Regions from separate parts of the Pelagibaculum spongiae genome, predicted to be linked through region 2. Evidence: predicted binding sites of a transcription regulator. Region 2 holds the regulator's gene; each other region holds the start of a gene.

Region 1 (9,975 bases), on a different contig from region 2:
TGCCAGCACTCCAGACAATAGCTGAAGTTAGCGTGGATACTGCATAGATTAAATACCAATAGCGACTGGCGGGTTGGCCATTTTTTTCATATTTCCAGCCGATAAACACTCTGCCGCTATTTACGACCAAAACTGAAAGTATCCACCAGGCAAGCGCAATAGGCTGTATTACTGGCTGTAATAAAAGAGCCAGTACAGCTGCAAATACCAGATTGTTCAGCCAAGTACTTCGCCATGCACCAAGTGCAAAGGTGAGCCGCTGCCGAAGCAGAGGGTCCTGGCCGATAGATGCATCCAGGATCAAATTTGTTTTTCTTTTATTACCACCATTTTGCCAGATTATCCGCTGCCCACTATTTAAGCAATTACCATAAAGAGAAAATATTATTTGTCTCATCGATATTGCTAGATTGTTTTGAATATTACTCTGTTGTTTTATTGAGTTTTTTAACGAAATTTTGATATTGAAATATTTTGAATATTTATCGGCGTAAGCAGTCTGATTTCAACCGATATGCGGCAACAAGAGAACAAACTAGTTATTGAAGTAATCTACGGCAATCACAGATTTTACTTTTGCCAGTGGCAAATTGGCCATTGCAGCGGCAGCGTAAAGTGATAGCATCGAAAAGTCTCTATCATGGGCTGCACTAAGTTGGTGCGCCATTCGCGAGTGACGCACTGAAATGATGCGCAAAGTAATCTCAAAGCCAGTTCTTAAGTATCGTTTTATGCTGCATAAGTAATATTGATCTTTATGTTTCAATTGCTTATGTCGATTGGCACAAGCTTTGCTGTATCTCAGTCGTGCTCAATCCTGACTGCAAAAGCAGCAGGAAAAAACAGTCATAACTACAAACTGTAAGTTTTGTCGGAGGATGTTGTCAGATGTCTGCGGAAAAAGTGCTGGAAATGATCAAGGAAAACGACGTTCGTTACGTCGATCTCCGTTTTACTGATACCAAGGGTAAAGAGCAGCACGTTACCGTGCCAGCCAGCACCCTGGATGTTGACGCCTTCACTGAAGGTAAGATGTTTGATGGTTCTTCTATTGCTGGTTGGAAGGGCATTAACGAATCTGACATGATCCTGATGCCTGACGCAGATAGCGCGGTATTGGATCCATTCTTTGAAGATTCAACTCTGAACCTGCGCTGTGACATCGTCGAGCCAACCACTATGACTGGTTACGAGCGTGATCCACGTTCTGTTGCCCATCGTGCAGAAGAGTATCTAAAGTCTACCGGTATCGGCGACACCGCATTATTTGGCCCAGAGCCAGAGTTCTTCTTGCTGGACGATGTTCGCTGGAAAGTCGACATGCGCGGTGCTTCTTATGAGATCGACTCTCAAGAAGCTGCTTGGAACTCAGGCCGTAGCTACGAAGAAAACAACATGGGCCACCGCCCAGGTGTTAAAGGTGGTTACTTCCCAGTACCTCCAGTCGATTCATCCCAGGATATCCGCTCCCAGATGTGTAACATCATGGAAGAAATGGGTCTGGTAATTGAAGCGCATCACCATGAAGTTGCGACCGGCAACCAGAACGAAATTGCTTGCCAGTACAACACACTGGTAAAGAAAGCAGACGAAACTCAGATCCTGAAATATGTAGTGCATAATGTTGCACATGCATATGGCAAGACTGCGACTTTCATGCCTAAGCCAGTTGTCGGTGATAACGGTTCTGGTATGCACGTTCACATGTCGATTGTTAAAGATGGTGAAAACACCTTCGCAGGCAATGGTTATGGTGGTCTGAGCGAAACGGCTCTGTATTACATTGGTGGTGTGATCAAGCACGCACGTTCATTGAACGCATTCACCAACGCGTCAACTAACTCTTACAAGCGATTGGTTCCAGGCTTTGAAGCACCAGTAATGCTGGCTTACTCAGCACGTAACCGTTCTGCTTCAATTCGTATTCCATATGTGACTAGCCCGAAGGCACGTCGTATTGAAGTGCGTTTCCCTGATCCTACCGCTAACCCATACTTGGCATTCGCTGCCTTGTTAATGGCTGGCCTGGACGGCATTCAGAACAAGATCCATCCTGGCGATGCTATGGATAAAGACTTGTATGACCTGCCAGCGGAAGAAGCAAAAGAGATTCCAACCGTAGCTGCTTCTTTAGAGCAAGCGCTGGAATGTCTGAATGAAGATCGTGATTATCTGACTCGTGGCGGTGTATTCACCGACGATATGATCGATGCATATATCGCGCTGAAAAACGATGAAGTTACTGCTCTGAACATGACAACTCACCCAATTGAGTTTGAAATGTACTACTCCCTGTAATTTCTCGGGCGTAATGAAGGCCGGTTACCGTAAGGTGACCGGCCTTTTTATTTATAGGGACATAATGTATATCGCAAGGAGGCAGGATGCCGGTGCGTGTATTTATAGGGACATAATGTATATCGCAAGGAGGCAGGATGCCGGTGCGTGTATTTATAGGGACATAATGTATATCGCAAGGAGGAACTCACATGGATGTGAGAAATGCAGATAATGCCGGGAGCAATTATCTGTCAGGATGCCGGTGCGACGATTTTTAGCGAAGCTTTTCGTTTTGCGACTCAGTACCGTGGCAACCGTGCATAGGCCAGAGTTTTGTTTTTGTTGGCTCTCTATAGTTCTATCCAACAGCAGCGAACAAGCTTGCTCACCAGTTTTAACAGATAGCGTATATTGCTTCTGGCCCAAATCCGCCGACTAAACCCGGCGGATTTTTATTTATAGGGACATAATGTATATCGCAAGGAGGCAGGATGCCGGTGCGTGTATTTATAGGGACATAATGTATATCGCAAGGAGGAACTCACATGGATGTGAGGAATGCAGATAATGCCAGAAGCAATTATCTGTCAGGATGCCGGTGCGACGATCTTTGCCAAACCAGCAAGGTCTTTTAAAATCCTACGCTAGGTAGTTATTTCGGCAATACTCTCTGTTGATTTGGCTAAAATTTCTAAAACAGGTTTCCTGTCGACAGAATTTGCATTAATTTGGATAGATAATCCGGGCTTTGACGGATCGCCATATACCGGCAAAAATCTACATAAACGGAGAGTAGATTGATGATCAAGCTGAGACCATTTTTGATATTAAGCAGCCTGTTAGCAGCCACTTTAGTTGCTTTGCCAGCAAGTGCTGAGCTCTACCGCTACGTCGATAAAAATGGCAATACGATTTATACCGATAAGCAGGTTGCGGGCTCTGAGCTAGTGAATGTTGGTAAAGGGCAAACTTATAAAGCGACCAAACCTAGTCGTCGCTACAACAACAGCTCCAGCAATAAAAGCACTCAGCCTGCTAGTAATCAGATTCCTAAAATTACGATTACCAATCCTACGTCCGGCCAAGCGATTCGAGCCAATGATGGTAGCCTATCGATTAGTTTATCGTTAGCACCTTCGCTAGGGCAGAACGATAAGTTAGAAGTATTGTTAGATGGCAAAGTGGTCGGAAATAGCCCAAGTGTGGCTTTGAAAAATATTGATCGTGGCAGTCACACCGTTACTGCCCGAGTACTCAGATTTGGTAAGCCAGTCGCGACTACATCTAGTAGTTTCAATATTTTACGGGCTTTTCGTCGATCAGCTCCCTAATAACTATTCTAAAAATTCCCTAGGCCTTGGCTGAAAAAGTCAGGGCTTGATTTTTAGTTCCTTCCAAGCGTTTCCCTCTAGCAAGCCGCAATAGAAATCAATTGGTATCAGTTGCACCATCAGTGCTTCGGTATGCTCTATTTTGGTGCATACTAAAGATCAATTGATTCTAATATGACCTGTTTTAGATCTTGTCTGACCAATTCAAGCGCGTGATAAGAATCCTCGCGTATTAAGACAAGTGAACTGGTCTGCTTCTTGCACTGGTAATTGTCATGAAACTAAAAACATCAGAACTCCAGCCCAGCAATAAACTGCTGGATAGCTTGTCGACATCAGTGATGATGCTGGACGAGCAATTGGTGATTCGATATGTCAATGCAGCAGCAGAAGCCTTACTAGAAATCAGTGCCCGCCGTTTAACTGGGTTAGATGTGCTGGATGTTTTTGCCAGTCATCTATTTACTAAAGAAAAGTTATCTGGCGTATTTGGTTTGGGGCATCCATTTGCCGAGCGAGAGCTAGATCTGGAATTACCTGGTAATCGACACTTACTGGTCGATTGTTTTGTCAGTGCGATGTTGGAATCTTCAGGTGAGCAATACCTGTTGCTAGAGATGCAACCAATGGAACGCCATCGTCGTATTAACCGGGAAGAAAGTTTGCGCAGTCAGCAGCAAGCTACTCAAGGTATGTTGCGCGGATTGGCCCATGAAGTAAAAAATCCACTCGGCGGAATTCGCGGTGCAGCTCAGTTATTACATGGTGAATTAACCGACCCAGAACAGCGTGAATACACCGACGTTATTGTTGCAGAAGCAGACCGTTTAAAAGTATTGGTTGATCAAATGCTCGGTCCGCGTCAGGCACCGAACATGCAACCTTTGAATATTTTAAAAGTGCTAGAACGAGTGGCCCAAGTATTAAAAGCAGAATATCCGGAAGATATCGATTTTATTCGTGATTATGACCCGAGCATTCCCGATCTAATGGCAGATAAAGGAATGCTGATTCAGTCGGTTCTGAATATCACTAGAAATGCGGTGGAAGCGATTAAAGGTCAGGCAATTAATTTGTATCTAGATAGAAACGAATTACCGCCAACTGAAAATATCGAACCAATTGCTAAGGGTGAAATCACCCTCAGAACACGCGCATTACGCCAGTTTACGATTGGTCATATTCGACATCGTTTAGTTTGTCGAATTGATATTACCGATAATGGCCCGGGGATACCGGAAGATTTATTGGAAAATATTTTTTATCCAATGGTGACAGGCCGTGCTGAAGGTACCGGCTTAGGGCTTTCAATTGCACAATCTTTAATTAGCCGCCATCAGGGCTTAATCGAATGTGAAAGCCACCCCGGTTGTACTGTATTTACGATTTTATTGCCTTTGCAATCAAATCGGCCATCTAAAACAAACAGCCAAGCAAAACAAAGCCCGCAATCGATGAACAATTCACCATGTGTGCCGGATAAAAATATCAGTGCCGCAATGGTCGAGCAACAATAAAAGGAGTCAGCTATGTCACAAGACAAAGTATGGATAATTGATGATGATAGCTCGATTCGCTGGGTTTTAGAGCGGGCATTTACCAAGGCTGATATTGCTTGGCAAAGTTTTGATAATGCACTGCCAGCTTTAGATGCGCTGGAATATGACATGCCAACGGCGATGATTACCGATGTTCGAATGCCGGGTTTAGATGGCATGCAATTAATGCAGCGAGTACATAAGCGTCGGCCTGATGTACCGGTTATTGTAATGACAGCTCATTCGGATTTGGATAGCGCAGTAGCAGCTTATGAAGGTGGCGCTTTTGAATACTTGCCCAAGCCATTTGATATGGAAGAAGCGGTTGCAGTAGTGCGGCGTGCTTTTCAAAATTTCCATGAAAATCATCAGCAAGAAGTCATAGCCGATGATGCGGATACACCAGAAATTGTCGGTAAAGCACCTTCAATGCAAGAAGTATTTCGGGCAATTGGTCGGTTAGCAAAATCCAATATTACCGTGATGATTAATGGCGAATCGGGTACCGGTAAAGAGTTGGTTGCCAGAGCATTACATCGCCATAGTCCTCGCCGAGATAATACTTTTATTGCTTTAAATATGGCGGCTATTCCTAAAGATTTAATTGAATCAGAATTGTTTGGCCATGAAAAAGGTGCCTTTACCGGTGCCGCGGGTTCTCGCCAAGGTCGCTTTGAACAATCGAATGGCGGCACGCTTTTTTTAGATGAAATTGGCGACATGCCATTAGAAGTACAAACGCGGTTATTGCGAGTGTTAGCTGATGGTGAGTTTTATCGAGTGGGTGGCCATACGCCGATAAAAGTTGATGTACGAATTATTGCGGCAACTCACCAAGATCTAGAGCAGCGGGTAAAAGAAGGAAAATTCCGCGAAGATTTATTTCATCGGTTAAATGTTATTCGAGTGCATTTACCTCGGCTGGCCGATCGTGCTGAAGATATCCCCGATTTAATTAATCATTTTCTGGCGGCTGCGGCGCGGGAAATGGGCGTTGAAGCCAAGGTATTAACATCAGATACTGAAAAATATATGTCGAGCCTCGATTGGCCAGGTAATGTTCGCCAGTTAGAAAACACTTGTCGCTGGTTGACGGTTATGGCCAGTGGCCGCGAAGTTCATGTTTCTGATTTACCGCCCGAGTTACTTCAGGTTGATCAGGAAACTCAAATCGATGGTGATTGGCAAACTGGCCTTAAGCGCTGGGCAGAAACCAGCCTAGCAGCCGGTAAAGAAGGCTTGTTGGAAGAAGCAGTACCATGCTTTGAAAAGATTATGATTGAAGCTGCCTTGAAGCATACCGCAGGCAGAAAGCGCGATGCTGCGGTATTGCTTGGCTGGGGTAGAAATACGCTGACTCGAAAGCTAAAAGAACTGGGGTTGGATGAATACCGCAGTGATGGTGCTTTAGAGAAAGAAGAGCAGATTTGAATCTTGCTCTCATCGTAGGTTAGATAAATACAGCGTCATCTAACATTTTTAATTGTCAGAAGGCGCTAGTGCTTTTCTAACCTTGTATCTGCAGATACGAGGTTTGCCAACAAATACCAAGTTGTCTGATTGCGCCTTTGGCTTATCAAACCTACAGTTTTTAATCAAATAACTTCCGATATTATTAGACGAAACCCTCTATGAAAAAATTCCGCTTTATTCTGCCATTAATGCTGCTAGCAATTGCACTATGGATTTCCGGTGTCCCGTTAATTTATGACTCGGTTCCAGAAGAAATTCAGCTGGCTGAAAAATATCAATTCACACCATTGCGAACCATCCAAAAAGCCTTCGATGATGAAACATCGGACTTGCAAATTCTGCAGCAGGGTAAGGTTTATAAAATTCTTGAAGATGACCTTGATGGCACGCGGCATCAAAAATTTATTATTGGTTTAATTAATGGCCAGACTTTATTGCTGGCCCACAACATCGATTTGGCTCCGAGAATCGATAACCTGCAAGCAGGTGATCGAGTGATCTTCTTTGGTGAATACGAGTGGAACAAGCATGGCGGTGTGGTTCATTGGACCCATAAAGACCCGGCAGCTCAACATGTGGATGGTTGGATTGATCATCAGGGAATTCGCTACCAATAAGCGATGTTTTGTAGTTGTGGTTAACTAATGCAATTTAGTCGACTTGGTTGAATAGATTATTGGGTAAGGCTTTGGGTAACCTGTTGGCTAGCTTTGAGTAAGTTGTGGGCAGTTGTGAATAAAATCGCTAATCCATTTATTGGTAACGCTTTTTGCCGACGGGCCAAATAACCAGTTTTTTGTGAATAACTTCTCTAGGATCAAACGCTAATCGAAGCCGAAATAGCACATCTTGTGTTGTGGAAAACTTTAGTGTCTAAATGCTAATAACCGATTTTGTGGATAAGTCTTGGTGATTTATGATTGTCAGATCGCTAGTGGGTTGTCACTTAATTGTGGTGCAGTTGTTGCTTAGTACACGAAACCTGTGGATAACTCGGTGGTTAACCTCTGTACATACCTTGCACAAACTTCCATCCTGCTGATAACTCAACCTCACAGGCCGATTTGAAAAAGTGATCAAAAATTGAGCAGTGAGTTAAATTGTTTTGGTGGCCACAAGGCTTGATGCGACCGAAAATGTTTCCGATATTTTTCGGCATTTCCCACTGTTTTTCTCCATGTAGATCATGCAACGAAATCAGACATCGACCAACAAATTTCAAGGTATCTGATTGCGTCTTAGGTTTGTCAAACGACGGGTTCGTTATTAATTAATACAAGAATAAAAACGCCTTTTAGGGCAGTAGAATTTAATAAATGCACACTCTCCTGAGGCACTTAATTCCATGCTACAAGGTTGTACTGAGCCTACTGCGAACTACAACTTGACCATGGAAAAATTTATTCCAACGGTTGATATTTGTATTTTCCGAGTGGTAATTGGCCAATTGTTTGCTCGGCGTTTATCGAAGACCTCGAAAGTTGCAGGTCGCGCCTACCGCTGCTCCGTGCAACCTTGAGCCTGGCCAGAAGGCGCTGTTTTTCTAACCCACAGCGATCTTTTACTCCCCCCCAACATGCATTGATTAATCTTATTAATTAGCCTGCTGAGCATTTTCGCTTGGGTGCGTTAAATTTTCCTGTTCAGTGACTATCCCTTCTGAGGTAGCCATTTCTCAGCAAATTTTGTTCGTTTTTTGGTTCGTTTACTGGCATAACACTGTTGTCTGTTTTGACATAGGTCAGGCCAATTTTGTAGCGACAAGCGCACTATTCTTGCAGTGCAATTTTAACTGCGAGGCTTTTGTTTTCACTGCGAAAGTGGGATGTTGAAGATGCATTCAAAAACAGTGAATGCTGGTATGGCGGGGCAATAGGTTCCAATCGGCCAGCAGATTGATCGTTAGGTTGCTCGCCGGTTTGGTGTTGCTCGCTGAAACAAACAGCCACTTCATCTGAGTGTTTGATAGAACGGTTGTTGATCATTGCTGCCACTCTTGCCAAGTCAATACCAAGCAGCGAGCGCCATTGATCAAGCCAGTAGATGATAAAAATAACGACCGATAGCAAGGTTTGGTATTCCCAGATGCGGAATCATTAAGCCAAATTTGCTGCAGTTGCCCGGATAGGTAGCTGAAACGACAGATTTCTCAGACCTTCAATTAAGCTGTTCAAGCTAGGAGACAGGGTTTAATGACTGCAAAACTCTTAACGGATGCTAAACGCTGGAGCGCCAGACTCGATGTCGGGCAAAGCTTATCTGGCGCATTGCTTACCATCTTTCTCTGGACTCACCTGATTCTGGTTTCATCGATTTTACTCGGTGGCGATGCGATGGATTTTGTCGCCAGAAATATGGAACTAGCCTTTTTGACAGAAAACGGTCATGGCTATCCATGGGTGGTTACGGTGATTGCGATAGGCATTGGTGCCCTGGCAGTAATTCATATGTTAAGCGCACTTTATCGGTTGCCATTACAAGTAAAACAGCGACTAGCACTGCGTAATCATTTACAAGTTGTTCAACATGGCGATACCAAGCTTTGGGTTTGGCAGGCAGTGACCGGTGTGGTGATTATGGTGCTGCTGCCGGTTCATTTATGGTTGATTGGCTCGGATCCGATTTCAGTGGGTGCGGTAGGCTCGGCCACTCGAATCTGGATTGACCATGCATGGGTTTTATATATTCCATTGTTATTAGCAGCCGAAATACATGCCGCAATCGGCGCATATCGAGTAGTAATTAAATGGGGTCTGGTAAAAAATCTCGACCAGCGTGAAAAATTACGTCGTCTGAAAACTATTTTCAGTCTGGTGTTTATCTCTGTGGGAATGTTGTCATTGGCGGCTTTTTGGCCACATGCAGCAGGTTAACTACCAGTCTCGAAATTTGTTAATTCAAACTTTCGAGTGGACTCAAAATTAGGTTTTCAGCAGGAGCGACCATGAAGATTATCTATACCGATTCGCTGGTAATCGGTGCCGGCCTGGCAGGATTGCGTGTAGCGATTGCCTGTAAGAAGCAAGGATTAGACACCCAGGTTTTATCGCTGGTTCCCGCCAAGCGTTCCCACTCAGCCGCTGCCCAAGGTGGCATGCAGGCGTCTTTGGCCAATACCACCAAAGGCCAGGGCGATGATGAAGATGTTCATTTTATGGACACCGTCAAAGGCTCTGACTGGGGCTGCGACCAAGAAGTCGCCAGAATGTTTGCCCATGTGGCACCCAAAGCAGTCCGTCAGTTAGCCAGTTGGGGCGTGCCTTGGAGCAGAATTAAAAAAGGGCCACGTCAAGTTGTGGTCAATGCCGAAAAAGTCACCATTGAAGAAGCCGAACAGGCCCATGGATTAATTA
Region 2 (9,975 bases):
TTAGATAAGCCGTTAGAAAAAGTCAGCGAGTTTGATTACCGATTACATGGTAGTTGGGATGATCCGCAATTAGATCCAATATCTTCAGAGAAAGCGTCTGTTCCTGCAGGGCAGGCAAAATAATGGATTTAGAAAACAAATCCATATTGAAAGTGGCTGCGCTGCAGATGGTTTCCAGTGATAATTGGCAGGACAATCAGAAAAGCGTCGAAGTCTTATTAGAAAAAGCTCAGCAACAAGAAATCCAGTTGGTTTTATTGCCAGAGAATTTTTCATTAATGGCGTCTTCTGCTGGTCAAAGATTGCAGCATGCGCAACAAAGCCAGCAGTTAATTCAAGCTTGGTTAAAAGAAGCGGCAAAGAAATATAATCTATGGATTATTGCAGGCAGCATGCCAATTTCTAGTCCAGAAAATAATCGACATTATGCTGCGATGCAGGTGATTTCAAATTCAGGTCGGCTAGTCAAGCAATATAACAAAATCCATTTGTTTGATGTTGAAGCGGGTGGTGAGCAATATCGAGAATCTGGTTATATTTATCCGGGCGAACCTGAAGCAGTAGTGGTAGAAACTCCATGGGGGAAAGTCGGGTTATCCATTTGTTATGACTTGCGCTTTCCTGAATTGTATCGACAAATGGCCGCTCAAGGCTGTTTCTTGATGGTGAATGCGGCGGCATTTACTCAGGTGACTGGCAAGAAACATTGGCAATTATTGCTGCAGGCTAGAGCGGTTGAAAACCAGTGTTTTGTATTGGCAGCCGGGCAGGCCGGCGTGCATGCGGATGGCCGAGAAACCTGGGGGCAATCGATGGTGATTGACTATGATGGCAAAATTTTAAATCAGCAGGCTAAAGGTGAAGGTTTAGTGATTGCCGAGCTGGATTTATCCGTTAGAAAACAATATCAGAAAGTTTTTCCTGTATTGCAGCATTGTAAGCTCTAAAAAACAGTTTGCTTGCTTTAATATTTTGCCGCAACACAGAGAAGTTGCGGCAAAAGTAATTATTTCACCAACTTCGAAATTGCCTGCTTTAAGGCGGTAACCTGTTTGCCAGGTTTTGGTATTTGACCTTCTTCTGTCGGCTTCATTTCTTTTGCCGCATTACGCAATAATTGGTTGATTCTTTGACGATCCGCGTGCGGATATTCGTTCAACAATTCAGTTAATGCTTGCTTGCTATCAGTAAGCAAACGCTCAACCCACAACTCTGCTTTGGTCGGTGGTACAACTGGTTTTTTTGGTTTGCTAAGCTGGCCGGCCTTGAGACGAATCATGGTGCTTTTGATTTCATCAAAGTCATATTTGCTAAGCAATCTGCCGAGATACTGGAAATGCCGCTTTTTAGCGATATTGGCAGTAATGTTCAAGCTATCACTCAATGCCTTTAAAACGGTATCTTCCAGAGGCAAACGTTTCCAGCTGGCCTTTGGCAAAGCAGCCAATTCTTTACCTAGCTGTTGAAGATCTTTCATCTCCTGCTTGACTCGGGTTTTAGAAACCCGCTCACTATCATCTTCCGGCTGTACCGGGTTCAGATCTTCAAAATCTTGCATATCTCTCACAACTTAAACTGAAAATATAAAATGAAAATTAAATAAGTAGCAGGGTGGCTAGTCCAAGGAAGGAGAAGAAACCTACTACATCTGTCACAGTGGTTAATGCCATAGAGCCAGCCAAAGCTGGGTCGATATTTGCTTTTTCCATTGCGATCGGTAATAAAACGCCGGCGGCAGCTGCAATCGATAAATTGATTAGCATTGCCATTGCCATTACGCCACCTAAGGCGTAGTCGTCGTACCAAAAGGCTGCAACGCCGCCAACCACCAGCGCCCATAATAATCCATTCAAGGCACCGACTGCCATTTCTTTGCCGAGCATCCAACGAGCGTTGGAATCACCAATTCGACCGAGTGCCATACCGCGCACTACCAAGGTTAAGGTTTGGCTGCCTGCGATGCCGCCCATGCTGGCGATAATCGGCATTAAAACCGCCAATCCAGCAACTGCCTGAATTGTCGGTTCAAAAATTTTAATTACTGCTGAAGCCATTAATGCCGTCAGCAGGTTTACTCCTAGCCAAAGTGCTCGGCGGCGTGCTGAGCTACCGACAGGAGCAAAAGTATCTTCATCTTCATCAAGACCTGCACTACTTAGCAGTGAGTGTTCGGCTTCGTCTCGAATAACGTCAACTACGTCATCGATGGTGATACGACCGAGTAGTCGATCTTCATCGTCGATAACCGCCGCTGAGATTAAATCTCGGCGTTCGAATAATGTGGCAACTTCTTGTGCGTCAGTATCGGCTGGAATCGCTTCGATATCGTCGCGCATTGCACTGCGTACTAAATCATCTTGGTGGCGAGTTAATACATTCGCTAAAGGCAAAACACCTACAAAACGATCGCTGCTATCAACCACAAATAAACTATCGGTGGCTTCGGGTAGTTCACCGCGCAGACGCAAATACCGCAGTACTACTTCCAATGTTACATCTGGACGTACTGTGATGGTGTCGGTGTTCATCAAACCACCGGCAGTATCTTCCGGGAAAGACAATACCGTTTGCAGTCGCTGGCGATTTTGCTCGTCCATTGACAGCAAAACTTGTTGGAAAACCTGATCCGGTAATTCTTGCAGGATGTCTGCAATGTCATCAGTTTCCAGGCCTTCGATAACCGCAGCGACTTCATCTGGCTGCATTCGGCTGAGGAAGCTTTGTCGAACTTCATCGCCCAGGTATTGCAGTACATCACCCTGGAAGTCTTCGCTGAGCAATTCCCATAAAACTTTGCGGGGTTTGCCTGGCATAGATTCCAGTAGGTGGGCAACTTCGCTACTGTCCAGACCAGCGAGCAACTGACGGGCATGGTTAGCCGCGCCCGAATCCAGGGCTTCATGTACTGCCTGAAGTTGAAGCTGTAGATCCTGCTTTTCGATGCTTTCCGGCACAGTTAATCCCCCGGATGCTGGCTCTGGTAAGGCCGATTTGTGACTAGGGCAAGATGATCGGGGATCCTGGATATTGATCCAGGTTGGTCATGCCAATGGGTGTATTTAATACCTTGGCAAAGCCCCGAAACGCTGACTTATAATGCGGTTTACTGCGTCAAGCTCGCGCGGCGTAATGATAGAGCATCCGTTGAGGATTCGAAAGCTCTGGATGCTGCTTTAAGAGGTTTCTTCCTGCTCGTCAAAGCCAGAGGCAATTAACTGATGAATTGCTTTTAGCAGAGGTTCAGCGTCATCACCGCAAGCAACCAACTCTAATACTGAGTTTACCGGCGCGCCGAGAGTGAGCAGGTTGATGATGCTATGGCCATCGGCGGAGCGGCCGTTAAAGTTTACTTTGAGTGATGAATCATACTGACTGGCAACGGCCACTAGTTTGCCGGCTGCTCGAGTGTGGAGACCTTTACGATTACAAAGTGCCACAGATATGCTGCTGGTTAGGCTGTTCATGGATTTTGTTCCCTGTGTCGAATCATGACCTTGCAATGTTGCAAGTCGGCGAATTCCTTGCCGAGTGTTTGGGCGATAAACACCGAACGATGCTGTCCGCCAGTACAACCTATAGCAATGGTTAAATAGCTGCGGTTGCTAGCAACGGTCGATGGGATCCAGTTTTTAAGTACATTGCGCAGGTCATTCAGCATCTGCTGAACCTCTGGCTGACTGGATAAGTAATTAGCTACCGGTTCATCTAGTCCGGTGAGTGGCCGCAATTCTGGTACCCAATGTGGGTTTGGCAGGCTGCGCATATCGAATACAAAATCGGCATCGCTAGGCAAGCCTTTTTTAAATCCAAAAGATAAGAATTGCACCATAGTTTCACCACCCGTATCAGCTAATCTTTTTTTAATTTCACTGCGCAGCTGATGGATGCTTTGGTGGCTGGTATCAATACGAAAACTGGCGCTGGCGGCAATAGGCTCTAACCGCGGTCGCTCCAGATTGATTGCTTCGGTTAGAGATATTTGTTCGCTCGACATTGGATGCTTACGACGGGTTTCACTAAAGCGTTTTAGTAAAACGGCGTCTTCTGCGTCCAAGAACAAAGTGCTGCATTCGGTACCTTGGCTTTGTAAATTCTCCAGCAATTGTTGGTAGCAAGAAAAATCTTCAGCCAGATTTCGGCTATCGATACCAAGGGCAATTTTTGAATAGCTATGCTGCTGTTCAATGAGTTGAGTCAGCTGAGGAACCAGTGCCAGAGGAAGATTATCGACACAGTAATAATCGAGATCTTCAAGGATCGATAAAGCAATACTTTTGCCGGATCCAGATCTGCCACTGACTATCAGCAATTGACTCATGCACTCGCTCTCGGTTGGTCCAGTTCGCATACCAGCCGATAGAGTTCTTTTGAATCACTGGCGGCACGCAGTTTTTGTCGGGTTTGTTCGCTATCAAGTAACTGGGCTAATGCTGATAAGGCTTGCAAATGTTCATCACAGGCTTGTGTTGGCACTAGCAAAGCAAATATTAGATCAACCGGTTTTCTGTCTGGACTGTCAAAATCGATTGGATCATCGGTTTTGATCAGCACAGCCAAAATGTCTTCAATACAATCACAACGGCCGTGGGGAATAGCAACGCCATTTCCTAACCCAGTACTAGAAAGTTTTTCACGTTTGGTTAGATGATCAAAAACATTTAAAGCATCAATTTCAGGGCGTGTTTCGGCGAGTACTTCACTCACTAAGTGAAGTACTCGCTTCTTGCTAACCCCTGTTACGCCACAACGAGTACGCTGAGGCGTCAGAATATCAATTAACTGCATTGCTTCCAGTGTCAGAGGCCTTAATGCCCCTGCCCATGATTATGTTGTAAGTGTTTTTCCTTATGCTTGATTATCTGACGATCAAGCTTATCGGTCATCGAATCTATCGCACGGTACATGTCATCTGATTCGCAGTTGGCAACTAGTTGAGCGCCTTCTACGTTCATTTGAATTTCAGCCGTATGGCGACCTTTTTCAACGTTCAAGACAACATGTGTGTTACTGATCTTGGATCCGTGGCGGCGGATTCTATCAAGTTTTTCCTCAATGTGTTCGCGCAACGCGGGAGTAACTTCCAAATGGTGCCCTGTGATGTTCAGTTGCATAGCTTCTGCTCCTGTTCAGATTAATTGTTTTCTTTCATTGGAGGGTGGTATCGATAAAGATTCCCGATATTTAGCGATAGTGCGTCGGGCAACTTTGATACCTTGTTCTTTTAATAGCTCGGCAATTTTGTTATCGCTCAGTGGTTTTTTGGCATCTTCTGCAGCAACCAGCTTTTTAATCAAGGCACGAATCGCAGTAGAAGAGCACTCGCCACCACTGGTGGTATTAACATGGCTTGAGAAGAAATATTTTAGTTCGTAAATCCCGCGAGGGGTATGCATAAATTTTTGAGTAGTGACTCGAGAGATGGTTGATTCATGCATTCCTACCGATTCTGCGATGTCGTGCAACACTAATGGTTTCATTGCTTCATCGCCATATTCTAGAAAACCTTGTTGGTGTTGAACAATGTCGGTAGCCACTTTGAGTAGTGTCTCATTGCGGCTTTCAAGGCTTTTTAAGAACCAGCGGGCTTCTTGTAAATTATCTTTTAAAAATGAATTGTCGCGGCTGTTATCGGCGCGACGAATCAAAGAGGCATAGCCATCGTTGATTCGAATTTTTGGTGCCGTATCCGGATTTAATTCTACCATCCAGCGGTTATTGCACTTGCTGACAAAAACATCAGGCACCACATAGCTGGTGTTATTCGTCGCGATATTGCCACCCGGTCTTGGGTCTAACCCTTGAATTAATTCCAACGCCAGTTTGAGTTGTGGCTCTTTGATACGAGCTAGCCGCATTAATTGACGATAATCCCGGCTGCCGAGTAATTTCATGTAGCGGTCAACAATATTGATCGCATCGGCGCGTGAAGGGATAGTTGAATCGAGCCGTTTTAACTGGACCATCAAGCAATCGCGCAAATCGATAGAAGCACAGCCAATCGGATCAAATTGTTGGATACGATGGCGAATCACTTCAATCTCATCCAAGTTCAGCAATTCTAATTCATCTGCAGGGAGCAGCTCTTTCAATTGTTGATTGACCGTATCGAGAATCTCTTGGCAGCTGGTCTGCAGATAACCTTGCTCATCAATTGACTCAATGATTGCTTCGGCAATCAATTCATCTTTAGGATTGAAATGGGCGACCGAACTTTGCCATGACAAATGTTTTTGTAGATCTTCATCGGCAGCGGCATTGCTTTCAAAGTCGCTATTGTCTTGGGCGGAAGAGCGAGAAAGGCCAGAGCTAGAAGGTGATGAGCTTTGGTAGATATCATCCCATTGGGTGTCGACCGGCAAATCTGGTTGAATTTCTGTGGCAGCGCTCAAATCAACCGAGTTATCAATGGCGCTCTCAGATTCATTTTTTTGCGCGGTTTCGGCAGCGTCTGCTTCAGCATTGACCGATGGTTCAGCATCATTTTCGGTCAGCTCCAACATTGGGTTGCTGTCGAGATTCTGCTGAATTTCACTTTGTAGGTCGAGTGAAGATAACTGAAGAAGGCGAATCGCCTGCTGCAGCTGGGGCGTCATATTGAGGCTTTGGCCGACGCGAAGTTGTAGCATAGGTTTCATGCTGATCCCGCATAAACTGCAATGACTGAAAGTTACCTTTTTCGGTGCGTTTCAGCAAGCTTGCACGTTAGTCATTTTTATGATTCAGGCATTGAAATATAAGGTTTTCAAAGCACTGTGTCATGAAAATTGCATATAGTAAGAAATGGGGTTGCTTTTAGCGGAATACACAGTTGATGCAGCAAAAAACAACGATTATCAGATGATCAATAATCTACTGGTTGGATGCTGCCCCGACGGTATCGATGATCATGGTTAGATCGCAGCTATTAAAGACTGAAATCATCACCGAGATAGACTTGTCGAACTTGAGGGTTTTGCATTAGCGTTTCTGCATCACCTTCGGCAATTACATGGCCGTTGCTAACGATATAAGTATGTTCACATACCGACAAGGTTTCACGAACACCGTGGTCGGTAATTAATACCCCAAGGCCGCGGTCGCGTAATTGTTGAATGATCTTTCGAATGTCATTGACCGAAATAGGATCGACACCAGCAAAGGGCTCATCAAGCAAAATAAATTGAGGTGCTGCCGCTAATGCACGGGCGATCTCAACCCGACGCCTTTCTCCGCCAGATAATGCCATGCCAGCAGAATGTCGAATATGAGTCAGCTGGAAGTCTTCCAGTAAATGTTCGAGTTCTTTACGTTCTTCAGCGGCAGTTAAATTTCTTAGTTGGAGAATCGCTTTAATATTTTGTTCGACCGACAACTTGCGAAATATCGATGCTTCCTGGGGTAGGTAACCAATACCACGGCGCGCGCGATGGTGCATCGGCATGCCAGTCAGATCTTCATCACCCAGAATAACCTTGCCGCTATCGCAAGGTACTAAGCCAACAATCATATAAAAACAGGTGGTTTTTCCAGCGCCATTGGGGCCGAGTAAACCGACAATTTGGCCTGGTTTTACTTCAATAGTGACATCGGCAACCACCTGGCGAGGGCCGTATTTTTTGGCCAGGTTTTGCGCCTTAAGAACCTGCATTGCTGCTCTCATTTTGATTTAAAGATTCGGCGTTGTTTGGCTCAGAGGTAGTTGATGTATCGCTATTGTTGTTAGGCACCAAATTCAGTTGTGAGCTCTGGGGCTGCAAAATAATGGTGGCGCGTTCGCCTGGATCTTTGCCGCCACTGGAGCGAACCTGATGAGTTCGGCTGTCGTAAGTGATTTGCTGTGCGTTCACTATCGCATTACCCGGATGAATCAGTTGCGCGTCTTCAGAAAGCTCAATCACACCTTTGACAGACTGGAAAACAATCTTTGCTGCTGTTGCGGTAATGGTTTCTTGCTGTTCGTTGAGTTGCTGTAGGTAAACAGGCTCGCCAATCGCAACAATGCGATCGAGGTTACCGTTGCTGTTTTTGTGAATGCGTAACTCATCAGCAGTCAGGGATAGAGAGCCCTGGCTTAATTCAACACGGCCACTATAAATATCGATTCCCTGGCCCTGATTTAATAAAGAACTATCGGCCTGAATCTGTATCGGTTGATCAAAATCGCTGTTAAGGGCGGCGGCTGGTTGGCTGAGTAGAGTCATCAGCAACAGGATTGCCGGATATTTCATATCTTCCCCGGGTGTTGGCAAGGAGCTGCATGGTGCCAGCTTCAAGGTCAATTCGCATCCCTTGGCCGGCCAAGCGGTATTGGTCGCCGCTTATTGTAACTTCTTTATCAGTTTGTGCACGTTGCTGCTGCTGTAAATAGCGCAACTGCTCGGTTTTCAGGGCAGAGCCAAAATCTTTGGTGCTGGACATCACAACATTACCGCTCAAGGTAAATTCATCGCTTGAGGGTTCTATCTGAGCAATGTCAGCCTGGATTAACCAACCTTGGCTGCTTTTGATTTCTGGTGCCTGAATTTGACTGGAGCCATCTTGCATTTGCTGTAACGATTTACCAGACAAGTTATCGATTGCCCGTCCTTGGCTATTGAGTCGGATTTGCTGAAATTGCTGCATTTCTTGAACCACTTCAGGCTGCGCCGAGCGGTCCAGGATCACTGTATCGATAGCTGCTGGCTTGAAATACCAGCCAGCGGCTATCACAGCAATAACCGCCGCAGTAGTAAATGATCGTTTTTTCATAACAAGCAACCAAGATTTTTTTTTGGTGCATCAGTAGTTGCTGTTTGAATGGTTGTTCGAGTGTTGATTAGGCAACTCCCGCTCTAAGTAAGTCATGCATATTCAAGGCACCGACCAGTTGTTTCTGCTGATCAGTCACTAAAAATGAATTGATCTTATGCTGTTCCATCAATTGCAGTGCGCTGGCTGCTAGGTCTTCGGCATCTAAAGTTTTGCAGTTCGGCGTCATAATTTCAGATACTTGAGTGTTACTCAGGCTTAATTGATCGTCTAGCATTCGGCGTAAATCGCCATCGGTCAAAATACCCAGCACCCGATTTTTTCCATCAACCACTGCAGTCATACCTAGGCCTTTGCTGGTCATCTCCATCACGGCATATTTTAACGAGGCATCTTCAGGTACTGATGGAATCCGCTCGCCGGTATGCATCAAATCGCTGACCTTAACCAGTAATCTTCTGCCGAGGCTGCCGCCAGGATGAGAAAAAGCAAAATCTTCTTCAGTAAAACCCTTGGCTTCTAAAAGCGCGACCGCCAGTGCATCGCCCATCACCAAAGTGGCAGTGGTGCTGGATGTTGGCGCTAATCCTAATGGACAGGCTTCTTTTTCGACTGCCACATTCAAATTGACGCTAGCGCGGCGAGATAAAGTTGATTCTGGTCGGCCTGTCATGCTGATAAGAGGAATATTCATTCGCTGTATCAGTGGCAACAAGGTGATGACTTCAGAAGTTTCGCCAGAATTGGAGAGTGCCAATACCACATCTTGGCGGGTAATCATGCCAAGGTCGCCGTGACTGGCCTCACCCGGATGAACAAAAAATGCCGGAGTGCCGGTACTGGCCAAAGTGGCTGCAATTTTTCCGCCGATATGGCCGGATTTACCCATGCCGGTTACGACAACACGGCCTTTGCACTCGAGCATAATCTGACAGGCTTTGCCGAAATCCTGATCGATTCTTGATTGGAGTGCTGCAATGGCATCAGTTTCGGTACGAATAACCGCTAGGCCAAGCGCTAAAAACTGTTCTTGCTGAGTCATGGGTATTTCTCCGATAGGAATTCAGTTAACTAACGCTTTGGAATCCCAGTAAAGTCATATAGCCAATAAACAGGCTTAAAAGAAGTGCGCCTTGTCGACGGCTAAGCTGCTGTCGATGTCTGCCGTGCATTAGAAACAGAGCAAGCAATAGCGTCAAGCCCACCATTGCCGGTAAGTCACGATAAATAGCTTCGCTGGCGACATTA
Region 3 (9,975 bases), on a different contig from region 2:
TTCATCACTGAAATTGGCATATGGCGAAATTTCTCACAGGCCTTTTTTGTAGTCTCTTTATCTTTTCCTTTCATTTCAGGATGCTTAGCTAAATAAGATTTGCTATAGCGCTTCATAAATGGGAAGTCTAAAGCCCACCATGCCAAGCCTAAAACAGGTACTTTAATTAATTCTTGTTTTAAGAAGAATTTTAAAAAAGGTATTTTCCGGTTTAAGACATGCTGTAATACCAAAATGTCGGTCCAGCTTTGGTGGTTGGAAATCACTAAAAACCAATCGTTGGTTTTTAACATTGGATTATCTATCCCGGTGACTTGCCAATTTACTTTGCGGGTCAGAGCCAAAATTCCACTATTACAAGTCACCCAGCTTCCGGCAAAAAAATGCAGGATCTTACTGAGGCCTTTTTGCACCGGAGTAATCGGTAATAGTGCTTTAACCAAGCCAAACACCACAATTGGCGTAGCCCACAATATTGTATTGATGAGATACAACATAAAACTGATGGCACCTAAAACCGGTGCGGGAAGAAACTGCAGCATTAGTCCTCCAAATAGGTATAGCCGCGAAAGCCTTCGCGGAGTTCGCCCAGCCAGCATTGTTTGTCTGCTGGGTCGAGGTTGCTGGCGTTCAAGCTGGCTTCCAGTGAATTGAGCAATTCTTTTGCGTCATAATTCACGTATTCTAATAAATCTTCAACTGTATCGCCCATTTTAGGTTGAACTAGTTGATAGCCAGTCGCAGTTAATTCGACATGCACCGAGTCGGTGTCACCGAACAGGTTGTGCATATCGCCCAGAATTTCCTGGTAAGCACCCACTAAGAAAAAAGCCAACAGCTGAGGTTTGTCTTTGGGGGGCAGGGGCAGTGGCAGGGTGCTTTCAACGCCTTCGCCATCGGCGTAATCGTCAATTCGGCCATCTGAATCACAGGTAATGTCCTGCAAGCGCGCACGAATTGCTGGCGGTTGATCCAACCCTTGCAAAGGCATCACTGGAAAAACTTGGCCAATTCCCCAAACGTCTGGCAATGACTGGAACAGTGATAAATTACAAAACAGCCGGTGGGCCAGTTTTTCATTTAACTGATCGAGAATTGGGCGATGGGGGCGGCGAGCTGGATCTAATTTGGGCAATAGCTGCCGACAAAATTGCATCCAAATTGCTTCAGCCTGAGCCTTTTCTACCAGAGAAAACTCACCATGCAGATAGCCCTCGGCAATTTCAGACAAGGCCTGCTCTGCCTGGCTGAATGCTTGCAATGGCTGGTTGGAGTTCACCTGTTGCAGTTTTTGCCACAACAATTGTAATGCCAGAGGTGATGATGCAGCGGGTGCTGAAACTGGCAGAGCATCGGGAATTTCCCGATCAATCACATTGGTGATAAGTACCGCATGGTGTGCACTTAAACCACGGCCTGACTCAGTGAAAATAGTCGGCTGGGGCTGCTTTTCTCTGTTACAGGCTTCGGCTAATCCACGAACTATTTGGCTAGCATAATCATCAATGGTGTAATTGGTAGAGAAATGGCTATTTGAGCCGGTACCTTCGTAATCAACGCCTAGGCCACCACCAACATCAACAATATCAATCGGTGCGCCAAAACGGCGTAGCTCGGCGTAATAGCGAGCACACTCGCTAACGCCACGACGAATTTCATGGATATCAGAAATCTGCGAACCCATATGGAAATGTAATAATTTCAGGCAGTGCTGAGACTGCTGCTGCTTGAGAATATCCATCGCCTGAATCAACTGGCCTGCAGTTAAGCCGAACTTGCCTTTTTCGCCACCGGTATTTTGCCATTGCCCTGATGAAACAGTGGATAACCGGGTTCGTAAGCCAATCACGGGTTGAATATTCATCACCCGGCCTTCTTGCAGAATTTGCTCAAGTTCGCTGAGTTTTTCTACCACCAAATACACTTGATGGCCGAGTTGTTGGGCAATCAGTGCTAGGCGAATATATTCGCGATCTTTGTAGCCATTGCAGACGATAATCCGGCCTGATATTGCACCATGAACAGTTTCTTGTTGGCTTAGCAGACCGAGTACCGCCAGTAATTCTGGCTTTGAACCTGCTTCCAGGCCAAGCCGATTTCCACCGGCTTTCAGCAGCCCTTCCACTAAATGGCGTTGCTGATTGGTTTTGATCGGGTAAACCGAGCTGTAACTTCCTTGGTAAGAAAACGCTTTGCGTGCCTTATCAAAAGCACTACAGAGTTGGCGAACTCGGCCATCCAATATATCGGTAAACCTGACTAATACCGGCAAGCGTAAGCCGCTTTGTTGAATTTCTTCCATTAGTTGCGGTAAATCGATACCAGTTGACCGATTGGTCGGTGATCGATTTTCAGGCTGGTCATCAAATACATCAGGGCAATGATGATTGGGTTTGGCGATCAGGTGCCCTTGCTGGCTGATATCGAAGTAACCTTCACTCCAGCGAGCAATATTATAAGTTTGGCGGGATTGCTCGATACTCCACTCGCTCATTCATTTTCCATTAAGCGGCATGAGATACAGCCGATCATTATACCTATCTTGCGGAGCTGCTCTAGCAATTTGCTGAACTCAATTTAATGAAAGTAATTTTCCACTACAGAGTAAAAAATACTTGCCAGCAGGTTTCGCCTAGCTATGCTTGCCCAGCAATTAATGTTTTAGTTTTAGATGGTGGAAATGATGGCGCTTGATGAGAGCTGGTATAGCGAAATTCATGGCAAAGATGGCTCAGCCTTTTCTTTTAAAATCAAAGAGAAGTTGCATGAAGAACAAACTGAATATCAGCAGATAGCAATCTATCAAACTGAAACGTTTGGTCGTTTAATGGTGATTGATGACTGTGTGATGTTGACCGATCGGGATAACTTTCTCTATCACGAAATGATGTCACATCCGGCGCTGTTTACCCATGCCGATCCTAAACGTGTGGTGATTATCGGTGGTGGTGATTGCGGCACCATGAAGGAAGTATTGAAACACCCGGGTGTGGAAGAAGCTTGGCAGGTCGAAATTGACCAGCGAGTCACTGATTTGTCAGAAGAATATTTCCCTGAATTATGCTCGGCGAATAAAGATCCAAGAGCCCATTTCTATTTTGGTGATGGTATTGCCTGGATGGCTGATCAGGGTGAAGCTGCCTTTGATTTGATTATTGTTGATTCTACCGATCCGGTTGGCCCAGCTGCAGGTCTGTTTACTCAAGCATTTTTTGCAAACTGCCTGAAAGCCTTAAAAACTGGCGGCATTATGGTCCAGCAGAGTGAATCACCGATTTATCATTCCGATTTAATTGCAGGCATGCACCGAGATATGAAAGCAGCTGGTTTTGCTGACACGAAAACGCTAGATTTCCCGCAGCCGGTTTACCCATCTGGCTGGTGGAGCGCTACCATGGCGGCGAAAGGACGCGATCTGAATAATTTCAGAGAAACTGATATTGCCAATAAGCCGTTTGAAACACTTTATTACAACCTTGAGTGCCACCATAAATCTTTGGCTTTGCCAGAGTTTATGAAAAAGGCACTGGCTAAATAAGCTTTGTCTTTTGTGTTGTTACAGAATTGAGTTGTTGCCAACGGCCTTTTCATTTGATTGGGCCGATAAAAAATAAAAATAGTTGTTTTAAAAACTAATCAAAAATTTTCAAAAGGAGTCTCTTATGCTAAGCAGTAATGAATATTTTGAAGGTAAAGTAAAATCGATTGGTGGTATTCGTTCACAAGAGATGGATGCAACCATCGGCGCAATGGAACCGGGTGAATACCAGTTTTCTACCGCGGTAAGGGAATTTATGACAGTGATTAGCGGTAGCTTAAATGTACAGCTGCCTAACAGCGATAGCTGGAAAATGTACCATGCCGGTGAAACCTTTGAAGTAGAAGCGAATAGTAGCTTCAAGCTAACGGTTGAAGTGGCTAGTAGTTATTTGTGTCGCTATGAGTGATTGATATTTTCCCAGGGATGGGAAAATTATCTATTGAGTGGTATTAAAAAATTAAAATTAATTAAAGCGTTTTAATCCGTTTCATATTCCACAGCAATGCAATACACATAAATAATAGCAACACCTTTACCCATGTTAGCGGTACCACATAAATGCTAATTGAAAAACTCAGAACAATTAAAACATAAGCGCGTTTTTTATTGCTGGCTTTTATCCCTTTGTGTTTTTCCCAATCGTTAATGGCTGGGCCAAAATACTTATGGTTAATTAACCATGCGTGCAGTCGCTTGTTGCTGCGGGCAAAACACCATGCAGAAAGCAATAGAAAAGGAGTGGTTGGCAGTACCGGCAACACCACTCCGATCAATCCGGTGATCAGAGATAGCGTGCCAGCAATAGCATAAAGAATTCGCCGCATTTATGACGTCATTTCAGCTAGCAATAAATTTTTGTTGGCTTTCCATTTCGCCCAGATTGCGATGGTTTTTGAATCGATGATCTTTCCTTGGGCAATCAGCTCAACAAAGTGTTTCTCTGTGACGGGTACCTGCTCAAAAAACTCATCATCATCTTTTTGACCTGCATGTTGTTCTAATGCACGGGCTAAATAACAGTGCTGAACTTCATCACAAAAACCAGGTGCTGGTAACAGAGTGCCTAGGTCGGTCCAGTCGGTTGCATGGTGATTGGTTTCTTCGATTAATTCACGTTGTGCACACTGCAAGATATCTTCATCTGGCTCCAAGGTACCGGCGGGTACTTCGTAGATCCATTTGCCAATTGCTGGGCGATATTGCTTGAGTAACAGAATTTTGCCATCCGGCATTAGAGGAAGTATGACTACAGCACCAGGGTGATGCAGGTGAGTCCAGTCGACAATGCGATCATCAGGTAAGGTATGTTTTTGTTGTTGCACCTGAAATACGTGCCATTGGAAAAGCGTGGAAGGCATAACGTTCTCTCTTGGCTTGATTGCCTCATTATATGCCTTACCATTGCTTCTTCAGCAAATAATCACGTCATTATTTTGCGCAGTACTTGTTAACCTCTTGCTGTGCTTGTTCGGTCATCAAGCGACGTTCTTCTGTTGAGTAAATGCGTTTATTGCCTTTTGCGTCATACGAACCGGCGCGGGGAGAATGCTTTAGCATGTTTTGCCGGTTTTTTGATTGATCACATAATATAGCGCTGCGCTTACGCAATCGTTCATTATGCCGGGCTAAAGTTTTTCCCTTCAGGCGAGATTTTTTGCTCTTGTTGACAGAATCTAGCTGCTCTTTAACAGAATTTGGCGCATCAATCGCTTCGCCAGCCAAGCCTGAACCAGTTTGTTGGCCGGTTCTTTCAACCTCGATGCCAGCAGGTGGTGAGCTGCCAAAGACTACCTTGCCGTCTTGATCTTTCCATTTGTAAATTTCTGCTGCATCTGAATAATTCGCTGCGAGAAGTGCAATTGCCAAAGCAAAAATAGGAAGCACTTTCATGTTACTGCTCCGAGAAACTGGTTATCTCTCGAAAAACTAGAAAGTTAGATCAATCGGATGTGTCGATTAGCTCTCGCTTTTAACAATGGCTGCTGCTGGGTGTTGATAGATTGTGACCAGTTTAACAAATTAATTGGTTTTGAAATAAAAAACCGCCGCTATTTATTGTGAAATAGCGGCGGTTTTTTTATACGTCAAAAGACTGCTTTTCAATTAACGCTTTTACAACTTTTTAGTATTATTTATTAGTGAATTCTGGATAGGCTTCCATTCCACAATCTGCTAAATCAACACCGTTGTATTCGTCTTCTTCGCTCACTCGAACACCCATCAGTGCTTTCAGTGCTAGCCAAACCACCAAGCTGGCACCGAATACCCAAGCAAAGATCACGGCTGCACCAATTGCTTGTGCGCCAAAGCTTGCGCCACTGTTATTGACGGGAACGACCATCACACCGAATAAACCCACTACACCATGTACTGAAATTGCGCCGACTGGATCATCAATTTTCAGCTTGTCTAAAGTCAGGATAGAGAACACCACTAACACGCCGCCACATGCGCCGATTAACGTCGCTGCTAGGCCAGTTGGTGCTAGAGGTTCTGCAGTGATGGCAACCAAGCCAGCTAATGCACCATTAAGTGTCATGGTTAAATCAGCCTTACCGAACAACAAGCGGGCGGTAATTAATGCTGAGATTACGCCGCCAGTAGCTGCTGCGTTAGTGTTAAGGAAGATTTGACCGACTGCGTTAGCGTTTTCTACATCTGACAGCAGCAATTGAGAACCACCGTTAAACCCGAACCAACCTAACCAGAGGATAAATGTACCCAATGTTGCCATAGGTAAGTTAGCACCAGGAATCGCATTAACTTCACCGTTAGCGCCGTATTTTCCTTTACGTGCCCCAAGTACCAATACCCCTGCTAAAGCTGCAGCAGCACCTGCCATGTGAACGATGCCGGAACCTGCGAAGTCAGAGAAGCCAACGGTTTCACTCAAGAAACCGCCGCCCCAGGTCCAGTAGCCTTCCATTGGATAGATGAATCCGGTCATTACTACTGAGAAGGCTAGGAAAGCCCACAACTTCATCCGCTCGGCCACTGCGCCAGAGACGATAGACATTGCAGTGGCAACAAATACCACTTGGAAGAAGAAGTCGGCGCCTAATGAGTGGTCGGCTTCGCCTTTTAACACTGCGTCGGTTGTGTGTTCAGCACCGATGGTGAAACCAAGGCTTGGTAACCAACCGGCAGAAGCGTTATCAACATACATAATGTTGTAACCCACTAGCAGAAACATCACGCAGGAAATAGCAAATAGCGCAATATTTTTAGTCAGAATTTCGGTGGTGTTTTTAGCGCGAACCAGGCCGGCTTCTAGCATGGCAAAACCAGCTGCCATCCACATAACTAGCGCGCCGCACATTAGGAAATAAAAAGTATCCAGTGCGTATTTAACTTGAGTCAGATCTTCCACGGTATTTATCCTCTTGTTCTGGGCGCAACTCAGTGAAATCTTTTTGTTTCACTTATGAGTTGTTGCAGCATTCATCGTCAAATGGTGTTAAATGGCTTCTACGCCTTCTTCACCAGTACGAATCCGGATGACTTGTTCTAGGCTGCGGACAAAAATTTTGCCGTCACCAATTTTTCCGGTGCGAGCCGCGTCGGTAATCGATTCAACCACCCGTTCGACTTGTTCTGATTCAATCGCCAACTCAATTTTTACCTTAGGTAGAAAATCAACTACGTATTCAGCGCCACGGTAGAGTTCGGTATGTCCCTTTTGTCGACCGAAACCTTTGACTTCAGAGACCGTAATCCCTTGTACGCCAATTTCCGATAATGCTTCACGAACATCATCCAACTTGAATGGCTTGATGACTGCAGTGACCAGTTTCATGGTGCTCTCCTTGTAATTACCGCCGGTTATTCACCGGGCTGACTTATTGGAAATTTGTATTGCGATTGCTGAGGAAGGAGCAATCCCTGTGCCAGTTTTATTTATTCATTTATATCAACGTGTTGAAGTGAAATCATTTATTGTGGACGAAAGCGGTGCGCACCAAAACCTGACAAACGCACGCATTTGGTGCGTTAGTTATCAATAAGTTGCAGTTAAGTGCATCGTTAATTGGTGGGTTGTCAGGCAACAAATAAAAGGAAAGTTGGATTGAAGTGGCAGGGCTCGGGCTGAATCAAAAAAAGAAACCTGCTAAATTACCTAAAGTAAATTAACCAACACACTACATATTTGCTGTCAAAGGTGTGTTTTAACCAGAACCGGAGATGTCCTATGTTCGATCCCAATATGATCGATGAACTGAGCAAGAAGCTATCTGCGGCTTTGCCCCCTGGTTTGAAACAGTTTCAACAAGAGAGCGAAAAGAGCATGCGCTCAGTGCTGCAGGGCTTTTTTTCCAAGATGGATTTGGTCACTCGTGAAGAATTTGAAGTGCAGAAAGGTGTGTTGTCACGCACCCGCTCCAAATTAGAGCAGCTGGAAGCGCAAATGGCTGAACTTCAAGCGCAGTTGAATCCGTCGCAGCCAGAAGAAAAAGAATAGCGAATCGGAAAGTAGAAAATTGGCTCGATCTAGTTAGCAGTTAGTTTTTGCCAAATAATGTTTTGCCCAGCGCTGATGATCATTTTATGGTCATCAGCGTTTTTGTATCTACAGCTTGTTAACTGAAATGGGCAGTGTTGCTCAATTCCTTCGTTACCAACTGAAGGTAATTTTTGAAATAAATGACTGTTAGTTGCATGTTCGAATCAAACGATACCGATTATTCAAACTTCGCTTAAAAGGCATGACTTGCATCAGTTTTATCTTTTTCATGGGCCGTATTGGCACTCATTTCAATAAAAACAACAAAATGGTTCTAGCAATGGATTACTAGCCAAATAGCTATTAGAGCAAGCTATTGCATATAGCGGCGCTGGCGCTGTTAACGATAATAAAAGAACTTCAAATATCGCATTCAAGATCGTTTCTGATCATTTCCGAGTGCTGAAATTTCCAATGAAAATCATAAAAAACGAGTAATTATCATCATTATTATCTTGAGTTAATGAGCTTTAAGTTCTTGTATCTATCTAAATTAAATAAATAAAAACAAGTTTACCTATCTCCTTTGAGGTAGCAAGTTATGCGTTTCTGGCGGTATATTTTATTATTTTACATATCAATAACTGGTACACTTTTTTTTTCGTTTATGTGCCATTCAACTGGTTGGCAGGTGACATGCATCAAGATGTTTTCGTTCGCTTGCGCTTAATGTTCGAACTGTTACCTAACTCAAAATAATTCACAGTGCGGTTAAGCAAATGATTGGATTTCTCAAGCCACCAGCGCATAAAGAGCGTTTGCCTGAAGATCAGGTAGATGAGTCTTACAAGCGTTTAAGAATGCAGGTTTTTCTCGGTATTTTCTTCGGATATGCCGGTTATTACTTAGTTCGTAAAAACTTTACTTTAGCTATTCCTCATTTAGTAGATGAAGGCTATACCCGAGCAGAGCTCGGTCTTGCACTTTCCGGTGTTGCGATTGCCTATGGTTTGTCCAAGTTCTTGATGGGCAGCGTTTCCGACCGCAGTAATGCGCGTAACTTTATGGCACTTGGCTTGTTTGTTAGTTCATTGACCATGATTGCAATGGGTATGGTGCCTTTCTTCACCAGCTCTGTTGGCATCATGTTCGTTTTATTGATGGCTAATGGTTGGTTCCAAGGAATGGGTTGGCCACCAGCAGGCCGGACCATGGTTCACTGGTTTTCTGCCAGCGAGCGCGGCACCAAAATGGCGGTGTGGAACGTTGCCCACAATATTGGTGGTGGCTTATTAGCACCGATTGCACTGTTTGGTATGGCATTCTTTGCTGATTGGCACGCAGTGCTATATACCAATGGTTTTGTCGCACTGGGTGTTGCAGTACTCATCTGGTTAACTGTTCGTGATGCACCTCAATCACAAGGTTTGCCAAGCATTGAAGAGTACAAAAACGATTATCCGAAAGGATTTGAGTATGGAAAAGAGCATGAAAAAGAATTTACTGCCAAAGAGATTTTCTTTAAGTATGTTCTGAACAATCGACTGTTATGGGCCATCGCAATTGCTAACGCATTTGTCTATTTGGTGCGTTATGGCGTTCTGGACTGGGCACCGCTGTATTTAGAAGAAGCCAAAGGCTTCTCATTTCAAGATGCAGGTTGGGCGTATGCCTTGTACGAGTGGGCCGGTATTCCAGGTACGCTGGCTTGTGGTTGGTTGTCGGATAAAGTCTTTAAAGGCCGTCGTGCACCAGCAAGCATCATCTATATGGTGCTAACTCTGATATGCGTATTGGTTTACTGGTTCAACCCAGCAGGCAATCCTAGTGTTGATATTGCAATGCTGATTGCGATTGGCTTTTTGATCTACGGCCCAGTCATGTTGATTGGTGTACATGCACTGGATCTGGTGCCTAAGAAGGCGGCTGGTACTGCTGCAGGCTTCACCGGTCTGTTTGGTTATGTTGGTGGTGCAGTAACTGCTAACGTTGT

Evidence for each region. The regulator sigma-54, encoded in region 2, starts transcription at its own class of promoters, with help from an activator protein. The targets are predictions, from matches to a motif close to TGGCACNNNNNTTGCTNT.
Region 1: the regulator sigma-54 is predicted to act here: its motif matches at 781-798, upstream of glnA (glutamate--ammonia ligase).
Region 3: the regulator sigma-54 is predicted to act here: its motif matches at 7,414-7,431, upstream of DC094_RS06685 (P-II family nitrogen regulator).

What each region holds. Positions count from the first base shown of each region.
Region 1 covers NZ_QDDL01000006.1:79,215-89,189, forward strand. The annotation lists gene DC094_RS14540 (GGDEF domain-containing protein) at 1-397, opposite strand, end outside; gene glnA (glutamate--ammonia ligase) at 889-2,298, shown strand; gene DC094_RS14560 (DUF4124 domain-containing protein) at 3,081-3,611, shown strand; gene glnL (nitrogen regulation protein NR(II)) at 3,887-5,128, shown strand; gene ntrC (nitrogen regulation protein NR(I)) at 5,141-6,580, shown strand; gene DC094_RS14575 (DUF3465 domain-containing protein) at 6,781-7,239, shown strand; gene DC094_RS14580 (hypothetical protein) at 8,392-8,691, opposite strand; gene DC094_RS14585 (fumarate reductase cytochrome b subunit) at 8,815-9,495, shown strand; gene DC094_RS14590 (fumarate reductase flavoprotein subunit) at 9,567-9,975, shown strand, end outside.
Region 2 covers NZ_QDDL01000001.1:575,861-585,835, reverse strand. The annotation lists gene DC094_RS02595 (YhdP family phospholipid transporter) at 1-123, shown strand, start outside; gene DC094_RS02590 (carbon-nitrogen hydrolase family protein) at 123-947, shown strand; gene yjgA (ribosome biogenesis factor YjgA) at 1,007-1,558, opposite strand; gene mgtE (magnesium transporter) at 1,596-2,954, opposite strand; gene DC094_RS02575 (HPr family phosphocarrier protein) at 3,174-3,437, opposite strand; gene rapZ (RNase adapter RapZ) at 3,461-4,318, opposite strand; gene ptsN (PTS IIA-like nitrogen regulatory protein PtsN) at 4,315-4,785, opposite strand; gene hpf (ribosome hibernation-promoting factor, HPF/YfiA family) at 4,806-5,111, opposite strand; gene DC094_RS02555 (RNA polymerase factor sigma-54) at 5,127-6,635, opposite strand; gene lptB (LPS export ABC transporter ATP-binding protein) at 6,905-7,627, opposite strand; gene lptA (lipopolysaccharide transport periplasmic protein LptA) at 7,614-8,207, opposite strand; gene lptC (LPS export ABC transporter periplasmic protein LptC) at 8,146-8,727, opposite strand; gene DC094_RS02535 (KpsF/GutQ family sugar-phosphate isomerase) at 8,795-9,769, opposite strand; gene DC094_RS02530 (calcium/sodium antiporter) at 9,795-9,975, opposite strand, start outside.
Region 3 covers NZ_QDDL01000002.1:159,234-169,208, reverse strand. The annotation lists gene yihG (1-acylglycerol-3-phosphate O-acyltransferase, YihG family) at 1-542, opposite strand, end outside; gene speA (biosynthetic arginine decarboxylase) at 542-2,494, opposite strand; gene speE (polyamine aminopropyltransferase) at 2,684-3,538, shown strand; gene ppnP (pyrimidine/purine nucleoside phosphorylase) at 3,663-3,947, shown strand; gene DC094_RS06705 (YbaN family protein) at 4,009-4,365, opposite strand; gene DC094_RS06700 (NUDIX hydrolase) at 4,366-4,899, opposite strand; gene DC094_RS06695 (DUF4124 domain-containing protein) at 4,970-5,431, opposite strand; gene DC094_RS06690 (ammonium transporter) at 5,670-6,860, opposite strand; gene DC094_RS06685 (P-II family nitrogen regulator) at 6,999-7,337, opposite strand; gene ubiK (ubiquinone biosynthesis accessory factor UbiK) at 7,731-8,000, shown strand; gene glpT (glycerol-3-phosphate transporter) at 8,762-9,975, shown strand, end outside.